DNA from 3 places in the Phytopseudomonas argentinensis genome. Region 3 is predicted to be linked to each of the others. Evidence: predicted binding sites of a transcription regulator. Region 3 holds the regulator's gene; each other region holds the start of a gene.
What was found. The regulator sigma-54, encoded in region 3, starts transcription at its own class of promoters, with help from an activator protein. The targets are predictions, from matches to a motif close to ANTGGCATNNANNTTGCTNT.
Positions count from the first base shown of each region.

Region 1: SA190iCDA_RS20805 (circularly permuted type 2 ATP-grasp protein) is a predicted target of sigma-54. The motif match lies at 2,058-2,077, and genes of this name have one in related genera.
Region 2: SA190iCDA_RS05885 (pilin) is a predicted target of sigma-54. The motif match lies at 2,357-2,376, and genes of this name have one in related genera.

Region 1 is NZ_CP056087.1:4,601,405-4,606,094, reverse strand. It holds gene SA190iCDA_RS20815 (sensor histidine kinase) at 1-1,720, opposite strand, end outside; gene SA190iCDA_RS20810 (hypothetical protein) at 1,772-1,948, opposite strand; gene SA190iCDA_RS20805 (circularly permuted type 2 ATP-grasp protein) at 2,217-4,690, shown strand, end outside.
Region 2 is NZ_CP056087.1:1,298,294-1,302,983, reverse strand. It holds gene SA190iCDA_RS05890 (tetratricopeptide repeat protein) at 1-1,825, opposite strand, end outside; gene SA190iCDA_RS05885 (pilin) at 1,887-2,312, opposite strand; gene pilB (type IV-A pilus assembly ATPase PilB) at 2,556-4,259, shown strand; gene SA190iCDA_RS05875 (type II secretion system F family protein) at 4,262-4,690, shown strand, end outside.
Region 3 is NZ_CP056087.1:1,520,348-1,525,037, reverse strand. It holds gene lptC (LPS export ABC transporter periplasmic protein LptC) at 1-492, shown strand, start outside; gene lptA (lipopolysaccharide transport periplasmic protein LptA) at 479-1,027, shown strand; gene lptB (LPS export ABC transporter ATP-binding protein) at 1,030-1,755, shown strand; gene SA190iCDA_RS06605 (RNA polymerase factor sigma-54) at 1,928-3,436, shown strand; gene hpf (ribosome hibernation-promoting factor, HPF/YfiA family) at 3,524-3,832, shown strand; gene ptsN (PTS IIA-like nitrogen regulatory protein PtsN) at 3,848-4,312, shown strand; gene rapZ (RNase adapter RapZ) at 4,329-4,690, shown strand, end outside.

The sequences.
Region 1 (4,690 bases), 2.0 Mb from region 3:
TGGCCTCCAGGCGGTCACGCAGGCGGCGTAGCGCGTAGGGGCGGCTTTCGTCGAAGGGCAGGTGCAGGTCGCGCAGGGCCTGTTCGACCTCGCGCTGGGCGGTCTTGGCGCCGAGGGGCTTGGCCAGCTGGGCAGCGAACTCCTGAGGGGACAGGGCCAGTAGTTCGCGGCGTTGCGGGCGGCGCACGTTGTCCACCGCGCAGGCCTCGGCGGCGCTGTCTTCCTCGGGGCTGGAGTCGGTGAACACCGAAACCAGGGTGAACACCAGCACGTTGATGGCCAGCGAGGCGATGGCCGCCAGGTGCCAGCTGCTGTCATCGAGCACGTAGACAAGATCCAGCACCGGCACGTACAGGCCGGGCAGGGTACCGAGCAGCGGCAGCAGCATGCTCACGCCCCACACCGCGATACCAGCCAGCAGCCCGGCGATGAAGCCGCGGCGGTTGGCGGTCGGCCAGTACAGCACCGAGAGCACGCCGGGCAGGAACTGCAGGGTGGCGACGAAGGAGACGATGCCCAGGTTGGCCAGGTCCTGCTGGGCGTCGAGCAGGTTGTAGAAGGCGTAGCTGGCCAGGATGATGGCGACGATCAGCGCGCGGCGCGTCCATTTCAGCCAGCGGTAGATGTTGCCTTCGGCCGGCGGCTGGTAGAGCGGCAGCACCACATGGTTGAGCAGCATGCCGGACAGCGCCAGGGTGGTGACGATGATCAGCCCGCTGGAGGCCGACAGGCCGCCGATGTAGGCGATCAGCGCCAGCGTCGGGCTGTCCACGGCGATGCCCAGGCCGAGGGTGAAGTACTCTGGGTTGGTGGTCGAGCCCAGGCGCAGCCCGGCCCACAGCACCAGCGGCACGGCCAGGCTCATCAGCAGCAGGAACAGCGGCAGGCCCCAGCTGGCGCTGACCAGGGCCCGCGGGTTGAGGTTCTCGGTAAAGGTCATGTGGTACATGTGCGGCATGACGATCGCCGAGGCGAAGAACACCAGCAGCAGGGTACGCCATGGGCCTTCCTGCAAGGGCGTGTGCAGGCTGGCCAGGGCGGCCTGGTTGAGCACCAGCCATTGCTCCAGCTCACGAGGGCCGTCGAATACCGCATACAGCGCGTACAGACCGATGGCGCCCATGGCCAGCAGCTTGACCACCGACTCGAAGGCGATGGCGAACACCAGGCCTTCGTGTTTTTCCCGGGTGGCCAGGTGGCGGGCGCCGAACAGGATGGTCACCAGGATGAACAGCCCGCAGAACGCGAGGGCGATCTGCGGCTGCACCGCTTCGCGGGTGAGGATGCCAATGGCGTCGGTCACCGCCTGGATCTGCAGGGCCAGCAGCGGCAGCACGGCGATCAGCATGCACAGGGTGCTCAGCGCGCCGGCCCAGGTGCTGCGAAAGCGGAAAGCGAACAGGTCGGCCAGCGATGACAGCTGGTAGGTGCGGGTGATGCGCAGGATGGGGTAGAGCAACACCGGGGCGAGCAGGAAGGCGCCGGTCACGCCCAGGTAACTGGCCAGGAAGCCGTAGCCATACTGGTAAGCGAGGCCGACGCTGCCATAGAAGGCCCAGGCGCTGGCGTACACGCCCAGCGACAGGGTGTAGGTCAGCGGGTGGCGGATGAGGCGGCGTGGGATCAGGCCGCGGTCGGCGCACCAGGCGACGGCGAACAGCACGAGCAGGTAGGCGGCGCTGATCAGCATCAGCCCGCTGAGGCTAAAGCTCATCGGCATTCACGGCTCTGCGATTCAGGGGAGGCGGCGGGCGTCGGCTGGCGCATCGGTTCAGAGCTCATCGGCATCGCGCTGGCTCTGCAGGATGAAGGTCACCACGATCAGGATCAGCCACAGCATGTAGGGGCGGTACCAGGCGCCGTTGGGGTCGATCCACCAGTCCATGATGGCAGGCGAGAACAGGTAGATACCGACTACCAGAATCAGAACCAATCGATAGATATACATGCCGCGTCTCGCTACTGGGTGTGCCGATGGTAACGGAAGCGCGAGGCGCTGGCTAAGGGGCGTTGTCCGGCCCGTTCGCCCGTGCCGTCGTCGCCTCGGCAAACCCGTGACTGGCGCACATCTTGCTGGCTGATCGCGCCTGGCAGCTGGGCAGCGCCTGGTCCAGGTGGCATTCTTGACCATCTGCAGCCCCCTGGCGGGTGGCAGCAGCTACGCTTTCACGGCGCGCGGCAACGCAGCGCCATCGACGGACTCCTCTGGGACATACATGCCTGACTTGCTTGCCGGTTACCTGCCTGACGAGGCGGCCTACGACGAGTTGCTCGACCGCCAGGGGCAGGTGCGTGGGCACTGGCGGCCGCTGCTGGGCCAGCTGCGGCGCAGCACGCCCGGGCAGTTGCAGCAGCGCCAGGCCATGGTCTCCCGGCAGATCCAGGCCAACGGCGTCACCTACAACGTCTACGCCGATCCCGACGGTGCCGACCGGCCCTGGGAGCTGGATCTGCTGCCCAATTTACTGCCCGCGGCCGAATGGCAGTCCATCGCCGCGGGCGTGGCGCAGCGCGCCGGCCTGCTCGACAAGGTGCTGGCCGACCTTTACGGCCCGCAGCAACTGCCGGCCGAGGGGCTGCTGCCGCCGGAGCTGGTGTTCGGACACGAGAGCTTCCTGTGGCCATGCCAGGGCGTACAGCCGCCCGGCAGCACCTATTTGCACCTGTACGCCGTGGACCTGGCCCGCTCGGCGGACGGCCGGTGGCAGGTGATCGCCGATCGCACCCAGGCGCCGGCCGGTGTCGGCTTCGCCCTGGAGAACCGGCAGATCATCTCGCGGGCCTTTCCCGAGCTGTACCGCGACCTTGGCGTGCAGCACCTGGCCGGTTTCTTCCGCACCCTGCAGGACACCCTGACCAGCCAGGCGCCGGCCGGCAACGACACGCCGCTGGTAGTGGTGCTGACCGCCGGGCGCTTCAACGAGAGCTATTTCGAGCACCTGTACCTGGCGCGCCAGCTCGGCTACCCGCTGGTGGAAGGCAGCGACCTGACCGTGCGCGATGCCACGCTCTACCTCAAGACCCTCGCCGGGCTGCAGCGGGTGCATGCGGTGCTGCGCCGCCTGGATGACGATTTCTGCGATCCCTTGGAGCTGCGCAGCGATTCGGCGCTCGGCGTGCCCGGGCTGCTGGAGGTGGTGCGCCAGGGCAGGGTGCTGATGGCCAACGCCCTGGGCAGTGGCCTGCTGGAAGCGCCGGGACTGAGCGGATTCCTGCCGGCGATCAGCGAGCGCCTGCTCGGCGAGCCGCTGCTGTTGCCCGGCATCACCAGTGCCTGGTGCGGGGAGGCGCCGGTACTGGCGCAGGTGCTTGGAGACCTGCCGAACTGGCTGATTCGCCCCTGTGCAGCGGCGCAACCTGTTATCGCGGGGCAGGCGGGCGATCTGGAGGCGCAGCAACTGGCGAATCACCTGCGCCAACACCCCGAGGCCTATGTGGCCCAGGCGCCCGTGCAGCTGTCCCGGGCGCCGGTGTGGCTCGGCGAACAGGGCATGCAGCCGCGCGCCATCGGCATGCGCGTGTTCGCCGTGGCCAGCGGCGACGGTTACCGGGTGATGCCCGGCGGCTTGACCCGGGTGGCCGTGGCCAGCGATGGCGAGGTGATGTCCATGCAGCGCGGTGGCGTCAGCAAGGACACCTGGGTGCTGGGCGAACGCCAGGCGCCCGGTGAGCATTGGCAGGGCACGCGCGCCCTGGGCGCTGCCGATCTGGTGCGCAGCGACCCCTACCTGCCCTCGCGGGTGGTGGAAAACCTGTTCTGGTTCGGGCGCTACAGCGAGCGCTGCGAGGACAACGCGCGGCTGCTGCGCATCATGCTGGCCCGCTACGTCGATGACGATGACGACCCGCGGGCGCTGCAGGCCATGTTCGCGCTCGCCGAGACACTCGGCACCTTGCCCGATGAGGCCCACGGCACCCTGGAGACGCGTTTGCGCGAAGCGCTGCTCGGCAGCGAGTGGCCCGCCAGCGTGCGCGTCAACCTGCAGCGCCTGCAATGGACGGCCGGCAGCGTGCGCGGCAAGCTGTCCCAGGCCAACTGGCAGGCCATGGTGGAGCTGCAGCGCGACCTGCAGCGCCTGGAAGGGCGTGAGGGTGACCTCGGGCAACTGCTGGATGTGCTCAACCGGCTGATGATCTCCCTGGCCGCGCTGTCCGGTTTCGCCCTCGACGACATGACCCGCGACGATGGCTGGCGCTTTTTGATGATCGGCCGCTGCATCGAGCGGCTGCAGTTTCTCTGCGACAGCATCGGCGGCTTCCTGCGTATCGGCGCCAGTGACGACGCCGCGGCGCTGGACTGGCTGCTGGAACTGGGCAACAGCTCGATCACCTATCGCACCCGCTACATGGCCAGCGCCCAGCTGATTCCGGTGCTCGACCTGCTGCTGCTCGACGAGCGCAACCCCCATGCCGTGCTGTACCAGCTGCGCCTGCTGTTGCGCGCCCTGAAACGCCTGGCCGAGCGCTTCGATATGCCAGGCAGCCCTGGCCTGGCGCAGCTCGAACGACGCTTGAGCGCCTTCGATCTGCACAGCCTGGAAAACCCCTTGTTCGGTGCCGGCGGCATTCGCGCCGTGCTCGAAGGGCTGGCCGGGCTGCTCGATGCCATCGGCCAGGCCGCCGGCACCGTCTCCGAGCAGCTGAGCCTGCGTTTCTTCGCCCATGTGGCCGCCAGCCAGGGAACCCAGTC
Region 2 (4,690 bases), 220 kb from region 3:
TTTCCATTTGCCCCAGCAACTGCAATGCTTCGGCTGGATATCCTGCGCTTCCTACATGTGCAACTATTGAAAATGCAACATCCGCATCGGTATGCAATTTAATCGCCTCCGAGAGGGCCGGCATAGCGCGCCCTAGATCCCGCTCAGCCAGTAGCAACAACCCCTCGAAATAAGGCGAAAAACGAGCATATACTGAAGCCTGCTGAAAACGAGGATAATCATTCAGCTTTTCCAACAAGCCTAACATTGCTTGCCTGTAGTCAGAGCGGCCATCGCGCTGAATCAAAAACTCGGTAATTGCTCGCATTCCGGCGACAGTCTGAGCATCAAAACGCTGCCTGGCTAGCTGCTGGGCCACATGCTCGAAATCTGCGCTCGAAGCAACATTGAATCTAAGGCGCTGCAGTAGCCACTGCATACTAAGCAACGAGCTTTCCGGCAGACGCTGGCTAGCTTGCTCAAGAAACCAAAATCCCTCTTCAACCTTCCCCTGCTCGAAAAGTTGAATGGCTAGGTAATTTTGCGCCCGTGCCGACTCGCTGGTCGTAGCTGCCCAATAACTCTGAAGTCGGTTTGTATCGCCCCACAAGGTAGCGCGCTGCCAAGCAAATGCCGCAAGCAAAGAAAGCAGAGCCCCACACAACAAGAACATGGCAAAGCCACTCAAATACTTTTTTAAACTCAGTAAACCAACGACCAATGGCATAAACATAAAAGCAGCCGCCACATAATTTCGGTGCTCGAAGTATAATTCGAGACCAATCACGCTGGACTCAATCAAGTGCGCCGCTAGGAAGAACAATACAGCCAGGCTGAAAGCAGGATATCTAGTACGCACCAGAACAGCTACAGCCAGTAGCACTGCCAGAGAAAATATTGATATCCATGTCGTCGCAGGCGACAGCAGATCCCTTGAGATGGGATAACCATCCTGAAATAGTCCGTAGCCCTCTATTCGAGGCACCCATAGCTGGAACAGATAATCCCAGAGGATACGTGCTTCCGTCATCAAACGCTCTGGCTGATTGAACGGGCGCTCAGGCCATAGCGTCGGTGAAAAATCAATCCGCGTAAGTAGATAGAAGAATACGGCCAGCGCAGGTAACCAAATAAAAACCAGCGACCAGCGACGATCAGGTACCGACCGTTCAAGAGGGGATAATGTACAAAATTCAACAATACAAACCAGCAATGGAAGCAAGGCGCCATTTTCCTTACTCAAGGTAGCTAGCAGAGTGCCAAGCAACAATGAAAACGACATCCATAGATAGGCAGCTCGAGGGCGCCGCTGCAAGAGCAACCGCCCATACAGATACCCAGCCAGGCCAGCGAACATAAACAGGGCTGCCAACTGGGCCATACGCTGAACCACATATAAAGTGGTCGAGACCATCATGGGATGCAGAAGCCATATTCCCATATTCAACAACGCGATCCAGACTGCCTGATGCTCCGACACTCCCCATAAGCGCATCAGCAGTAAAGTAGACCAAGCTAAAGTCAATCCGCACAACAGGTGTATATAGAGATTGGTTTCTTTAAAATAAATTGCCTGGCTGGGCCATGCGTTGTCATCAATAAAAAAACTTGCCAGCGCGACAGGTCTACCAGTTGGGCCGGAAAAGCCGCCAGATACAAAATTTAGAAATGCATCCCAACCTCCACCAGCACCCGATTGCGCAAGTGGAGCCAAATTAGGGAAGTCGTCGAAAATAAAATCCCCAGATAGACCAGGGACGTACACCATATAAGAAATAATCAGAAGACCAAATAAAAAGAGGCATTGCCAGCGCTCTTGAGTTTTGCCTAAAACACTGAAAACCATTGAGCACATCCCCCCCCAAAAAAAACCCCGGCCTAAAGAGGCCGGGGCGACAGCCACCTTATTAAGTGCGGCAGTTAGAAGGCAGATACTTGGCTTCTACGGCAGTAGTGGTGCCAGGCTTACACTTCCAATCGATTGCGCCACCGGTCGCAGAAATCGGAGAAAGAACAAGCGTGGAGTTAGCCGCCACGCCTGCTGCGGCCTTATACTGAATAGTAATTACACCGCTACCGATGGTGATATTATTTACATATTTAGTATTGGGGCTGGTGTAACCAGCGGCAGCACTGGTTGCCGGCCATGCATTCATCGAAAGACGATGCTCAGAAACAGCAGTACGCGCAGCCGAGGCCAGCGTTAACCCTTCAGAAACTTTGGTCCGAGTGGTGTAATCCTGATAAGCAGGCAGTGCGATGGCGGCGAGGATCCCAATGATCGCAACCACGATCATCAGCTCGATGAGAGTAAAACCTTTTTGAGCTTTCATTACGTTCTCCAATATTGAAATCAGGCAGACAAGCCTGCAAAAAAAAGGCATAAACTGTGCCAACCCTGGACTGCACCCTTCCAAAGCCTATTTCGCATCCTAGGCTCGTCCAGCCGATCAATATGCCACCTGCCGAGTGGCCTGCATGAGCATCAAGTGACACTTTTTGTCGGCATCGATTTTGAAGTTTGGCAGCTTTTGGCATCTGCGCTATAACGCACCCACTAAATAAGTGAGGTTCCCATGAGCGAGAGCATCCCCCTTTCCGGCCTGGCCAAGCAGGTAGTGCTAGCTGAGCTGCTGGACGAGAAGGCCGCTCAACAGGCCCAAGTACAAGCTAAGCGAAACAAACTGTCTCTGGTTCATTACCTGGCTCAGAACAAGCTGGTGAAAAGTCGCGCACTGGCAGAGCTGACTGCGGATCAATTTGGCATCGCTTATTTCGACCTCAGCGCGCTAGACAAGGAAAGTCAGCCCAAGGATCTGGTCAGTGAAAAGCTGGTGCGCCAGCATCGCGCGCTGCCCTTATGGCGCCGTGGCAACAAGCTGTTCGTAGGCATCTCGGATCCCTCCAATCACCAAGTCGTTACCGATATCCAGTTCAGCACAGGACTCTCTACAGAAGCGTTGCTGGTTGAGGACGACAAGCTGGGCGACGCCATCGATAAGTTTTTCGATACCGGCCATACGGGGCTGGAAGACATGGCCGACGTTGATCTCGATGGCCTGGAAACCGAGTCGGTCGATGACGACAAAAAGAGCGACGGTGGTGGCCAGGACGCCGATGATGCCCCGGTGGTTCGTTTCGTCAACAAGATGCTGCTCGATGCCATCAAAGGTGGCTCCTCGGATCTGCACTTCGAGCCCTATGAGCGCGCTTACCGCGTGCGTTTTCGTACTGACGGCATCCTGCACGAGACGGCGCGCCCGCCTATCCAGCTGGCACCGCGCATTTCCGCGCGCCTGAAGGTCATGGCCGGCCTTGATATCTCCGAGCGGCGCAAGCCGCAGGACGGCCGTATCAAGATGAAGATTTCCAAGAGCAAATCCATCGACTTCCGCGTCAACACCTTGCCGACGCTGTGGGGCGAGAAGATCGTGATGCGGATTCTCGATTCTGCCAGCGCACAGATGGGTATCGACGCCCTGGGTTACGAGGAAGACCAGAAGGAACTGTACCTCAACGCCCTCAAGCAGCCGCAAGGCATGATCCTGGTGACCGGCCCGACCGGCTCGGGCAAGACGGTATCTCTGTATACCGGCCTCAATATTCTCAATACCCCAGATGTGAATATTTCCACGGCTGAAGACCCTGTGGAAATCAACCTGGAAGGCATCAACCAAGTCAACGTCAACCCCAAACAGGGGATGGACTTTACCCAGGCACTGCGCGCCTTCCTGCGTCAGGATCCGGATATCATCATGGTCGGTGAGATTCGTGACCTGGACACCGCCTCCATCGCCATCAAGGCCGCGCAGACCGGCCATATGGTGATGTCGACCCTGCACACCAATAGCGCTGCGGAGACGCTAACTCGCCTACGTAATATGGGTGTGCCCTCGTTCAACATTGCCACCTCGGTCAACCTGATCATTGCCCAGCGCCTGGCGCGCAAGCTGTGTTCGTCCTGCAAAAAGGAAGTCGATATCCCGCGCGAAGCATTGCTGGAGGAAGGCTTCCCGGAAGACAAGATAGGTAGCTTCAAGATCTACGGCCCGGTTGGCTGCGAAAACTGCAAGGGCGGCTATAAAGGTCGTGTCGGTATTTATGAAGTGGTTAAAAACACGCCGAGCCTGCAGCGGATTATCATGGAGGAAGGCAACTCCATCGATATTGCCGCGCAAATGCGCAAAGACGGCTTTAACGACCTGCGCACCTCGGCCCTTGTAAAGGCCATGCAAGGCGTGACCAGCCTTGAGGAAGTCAACCGCGTGACCAAGGATTAACCATGGCAGCAGCAGCAAAAGCGCCCAAGACCAGCACGTTCGTCTGGGAAGGCAAGGATCGCAAGGGCAGCATCGTCAAGGGCGAGCTCAGCGGCCAGAACCCGGCTCTGGTCAAGGCGCAGTTGCGCAAACAAGGCATTAATCCAACAAAGGTTCGCAAGAAAGGCATGAGCCTGGGCGGTGCCGGCAAGAAGATCAAGCCGCTGGATATCGCCCTGTTTGCTCGGCAGATGGCAACCATGATGAAAGCAGGCGTGCCCTTGCTGCAGTCGTTCGACATCATTGCCGATGGTGTTGAAAAGCCAAGTATGCGCAAGCTGGTAGACGAGCTCAAACAGCATGTAGCTGCAGGTAACAGCTTTGCTGCCGCGCTACGCACCAAGCCTCAGTATTTCGACGACCTGTTCTGCAACCTAGTTGATGCAGGTGAG
Region 3 (4,690 bases):
AATCCGGACAGTTTCTCCAGCGCGCCCCAGCACAGCGGGCCGGAAAACCCCATCGATTTCTATGCGATCAATGCGCGCAGCGTGCAGTACCTGCCCGACGGCCGGGTACAGAACGACATGACCAGCGAACGCCTCGAACACGTGCAGAGTAGCGACACCACCCTGCTCACCGAACCGCGCATGAACCTGTTCCGCGGCACCGAACTGCCCTGGAAGGTACGCAGCGCCCGTGGCGAAGTCGGCCCCGATGGCAACGAAGTCGAACTGATCGACCAGGTGCGCGTCGAGCGCACGGACGAAAAGGGCCGCCCCACTATACTCACCACCAGCCGCCTGACCGTATTCCCGCAGAAGGAATATGCGCAGACCCAGCAAGCCGTTAGAATCGACGCGGCCAATGGGGTGACCACGGCGCAAGGAATGAAAGCGTACTTGAATGACGGCAGGATGATCCTGCAGTCCAATGTAAGAGGCCAGCATGAGGTTCGTTAAAACCCTCCCCCTACTTCTCAGCCTTGGCGCCACGCTCGGAAGCGTAAGCGCCTGGGCTCTGCCGAGTGACCGCGATCAGCCGATCCGCGTGCAGGCCGACAGCGCTGAACTGGACGACAAGCAAGGCGTAGCCGTGTACCGCGGCGACGTCGTCATCACCCAGGGCACCATGAAGATCACCGGCGACACCGTCACCATCACCCAGAACGCACAGGGCGACATCGACGTGTTCACCTCGGTGGGCAAGCCGGCCTACTACGAGCAGAAGCCGGCAGCCGACAAGCAGATCGTCAAGGCGTACGGCCTGACCATCCAGTACTTTGCCGCCAACGAACGCATCGTACTGATCGACCAGGCCAAGGTGGTGCAGGAAGGCAATACCTTCGAAGGCGAGAAGATCGTCTACGACACGCGCCGCCAGATCGTCAACGCTGGCCGCGCCACCGGTACCAACGTGTCGAGCCCGCGCCCGCGTATCGACATGGTGATCCAGCCGCAGAAGAAAGCAGCCCCCGCTGCCGAGCAGGGTCAATAACCATGGCGATTCTGAAAGCCCAGCACCTGGCCAAGAGCTACAAGGGACGCCAGGTCGTGCGCGACGTCAGCCTGAACATCGAGAGCGGGCAGATCGTCGGCCTGCTCGGCCCCAACGGTGCCGGCAAGACCACCTGCTTCTACATGATCGTGGGCCTGGTGCAGGCCGACCAGGGCCGCGTACTGATCGACGACCTGGACGTCAGCCACCAGCCGATGCACGGCCGTGCCCGTGCCGGGATTGGCTACCTGCCCCAGGAAGCCTCGATCTTTCGCAAGCTCAGCGTCGCCGACAACATCATGGCGATCCTGGAAACCCGCAAGGACCTCAACCGCGAACAGCGGCTGCAGGAGCTCGAGAGCCTGCTGCAGGAATTCCACATCACCCACATCCGCGACAATCTGGGCATGAGCCTGTCCGGCGGTGAACGCCGACGCGTCGAGATCGCCCGCGCCCTGGCCACCTCGCCGAAATTCATCCTGCTCGATGAACCCTTCGCCGGCGTCGACCCCATCTCCGTGGGCGACATCAAGCAGATCATTCATCACCTCAAGGCCAAGGGCATCGGCGTGCTGATCACCGATCACAACGTCCGCGAAACCCTGGACATCTGCGAAACCGCTTACATCGTCAGCGATGGCCAGCTGATCGCCGAAGGTGATTCAGCGGCGATCCTGGCCAACCAGGTGGTCAAGGAAGTCTATCTAGGCCACGAATTCCGCCTCTAGCGGATCCCCTCCCCATGAATCCTTGCCAGCGCCCATTACCGTTCGAGCCGTATCGCAACGAAATGGTAACAGGCCCTAGGCAAAGTGCTCGGATTCAGGCATATAATTTGCTTCCTAGTGGCGCTTCGTCGCCCTGTCGTGGATTACGTACAGACGCCGGATAAGGTCTGCAATGAAACCATCGCTAGTCCTGAAAATGGGCCAGCAGCTGACGATGACGCCGCAGCTGCAACAAGCCATTCGCCTGCTCCAACTGTCGACCCTGGATCTGCAACAGGAAATCCAGGAGGCCTTGGAATCCAACCCGATGCTGGAGCGTCAGGAAGAAGGCGAAGACTTCGACAATTCCGACCCGATGGCCGATGGCGCCGAAAGCGCGGCCGCGACCGCGGTCCAGGAAGAGACCTTTCAGGAGTCGAGCTTTCAGGAAAGCCCGCAAACCGTCGACAACCTGGAAGACGGCGAATGGGGCGAGCGCATTCCCAATGAGCTGCCCGTGGATACGGCCTGGGAAGATATCTACCAGACCAGTGCCAGCAGCCTGCCCAGCAATGACGATGACGAATGGGACTTCACCACCCGCACGTCCTCGGGTGAAAGCCTGCATAGCCACATGCTCTGGCAACTGAACCTGGCGCCCATGTCCGACAAGGACCGTCTGATCGCCGTGACGCTCATCGACTGCATCAACGATCAGGGCTACCTGGAGGAAACCCTCGACGAAATCGTCGAGTCCTTCGACCCTGAGCTGGATGTCGAGCTGGATGAAGTCGAAGCCGTGCTGCGCCGTATCCAGCAGTTCGAGCCGTCTGGAATCGGCGCTCGCGACCTGCGCGAATGCCTGCTCCTGCAACTGCGCCAGTTGCCCGCCTCCACTCCGTGGCTCAAGGAGGCACAGCGCCTGACGGCTGAATATCTGGACCTGCTCGGCAACCGTGACTACAGCCAGCTGATGCGCCGCATGAAGCTCAAGGAGGACGAGCTGCGCCCGGTCATCGAACTGATTCAGAGCCTCAACCCGCGCCCTGGCTCGCAGATCGAGTCCAGCGAGCCGGAATACGTGGTGCCGGATGTGATCGTGCGCAAGCACAACGATCGCTGGCTGGTGGAGCTCAACCAGGAAGCCATGCCGCGCCTGCGCGTCAACGCCCAATACGCCGGCTTCGTGAAGCGCGCCGACTCCAGCGCCGACAACACCTTCATGCGCAACCAGCTGCAGGAAGCGCGCTGGTTCATCAAGAGCCTGCAGAGCCGTAACGAGACCCTGATGAAGGTCGCCACGCAGATCGTCGAGCACCAGCGCGGCTTCCTGGATTACGGCGACGAGGCCATGAAGCCGCTGGTGCTGCACGATATCGCCGAGGCGGTGGGCATGCACGAGTCGACCATTTCCCGCGTCACCACCCAGAAGTACATGCACACCCCGCGTGGCATTTACGAGCTGAAATACTTCTTCTCCAGCCACGTCAGCACCGCCGAAGGCGGCGAATGTTCGTCGACCGCGATCCGCGCAATCATCAAGAAACTGGTCGCGGCGGAAAATGCGAAAAAGCCATTGAGCGACAGCAAGATCGCTGGTTTACTGGAAGCACAGGGCATTCAAGTGGCGCGCCGCACAGTCGCCAAGTACCGTGAATCGCTCGGTATAGCGCCTTCGAGCGAACGCAAGCGATTGATGTAAGGTGCCCTTGTAGCGAAAGCAGCGCCCCAGTGTTCCTGCGGCAGGTTCAATACCCGCCACTCACACACGGCAACAAGGAGAAGCGGTATGCAAGTCAACATCAGTGGACACCAGCTGGATGTGACAGACGCACTACGCAGCTACATCGAAGAAAAGCTCGAGCGCCTCGAGCGGCACTTCGACAAGATCACCAATGTGCAGGTTATCCTGGAGGTCGAGAAGCTCAAGCAGAAAGTCGAAGCCACCTTGCACATCGCAGGAGGCGAAGTGGTGGCCAATGCCGAACACGACGACATGTACGCAGCCATCGATCTACTCACCGACAAACTCGATCGCCAACTTATCAAGCACAAGGAAAAACAGCTCGATCGCCAGCAGGGCGCGATGGCCCGCTGAGTTCGTCCTTCTCCTATGATCCGACTTGAAACCATCCTGACCCCCGGCCGTTCCCTGGTGAACGTGCCGGGCGGCAGCAAGAAGCGTGTCCTCGAACAGATAGCCAGCGTGATCGCGCGCGATCTGCCCGATCTCGATGGCCAGACCATCTATGAAAGCCTGATCGCCCGCGAGAAGCTCGGTTCGACAGGCTTCGGCAACGGCATCGCCATTCCCCATTGTCGCCTGCCCGGCTGCAACACGCCGATCAGCGCCCTGCTCAAGCTGAGCACTGCCGTCGACTTCGACGCCATCGACGGCGCCCCCGTCGACCTGCTCTTCGTGCTGCTGGTGCCCGAAGCGGCGACCGACGAGCACCTCGAGCTGCTGCGCCAGATCGCCAGCATGTTCGACCGCGAGGATGTCCGCGAACGGCTTCGCCAGGCCCAGGACAGCGAATCCCTGTACCAGACCGTCGTAAACGTCCAGAACGGCCAATAGCCTGCGGGGTTAGCCCATGCGCCTGATCATCGTCAGCGGTCGTTCCGGTTCGGGCAAGAGCACGGCGCTCGACGTCCTCGAAGACAACGGGTTCTATTGCATCGACAACCTGCCGGCCGGCCTGCTGCCCGATCTGGCGGAGCGCGCACTGCCCAATAGCGAACTGCTGCATCCGCAGGTGGCGGTGTCCATCGATGCGCGCAACCTGCCCAGCCAGCTCAGGCGCTTCTCCGAACTGCTCGACGAAGTGCGCTCACGCAACATTCGTTGCGATGTGCTGTACCTGGATGCCAGTGAAGAAACCCTGCTCAAGCGCTTCTCGGAGACACGCCGGCGCCATCCGCTGACCAACGACCAGCGCTCCCTGGCCGAGGCCAT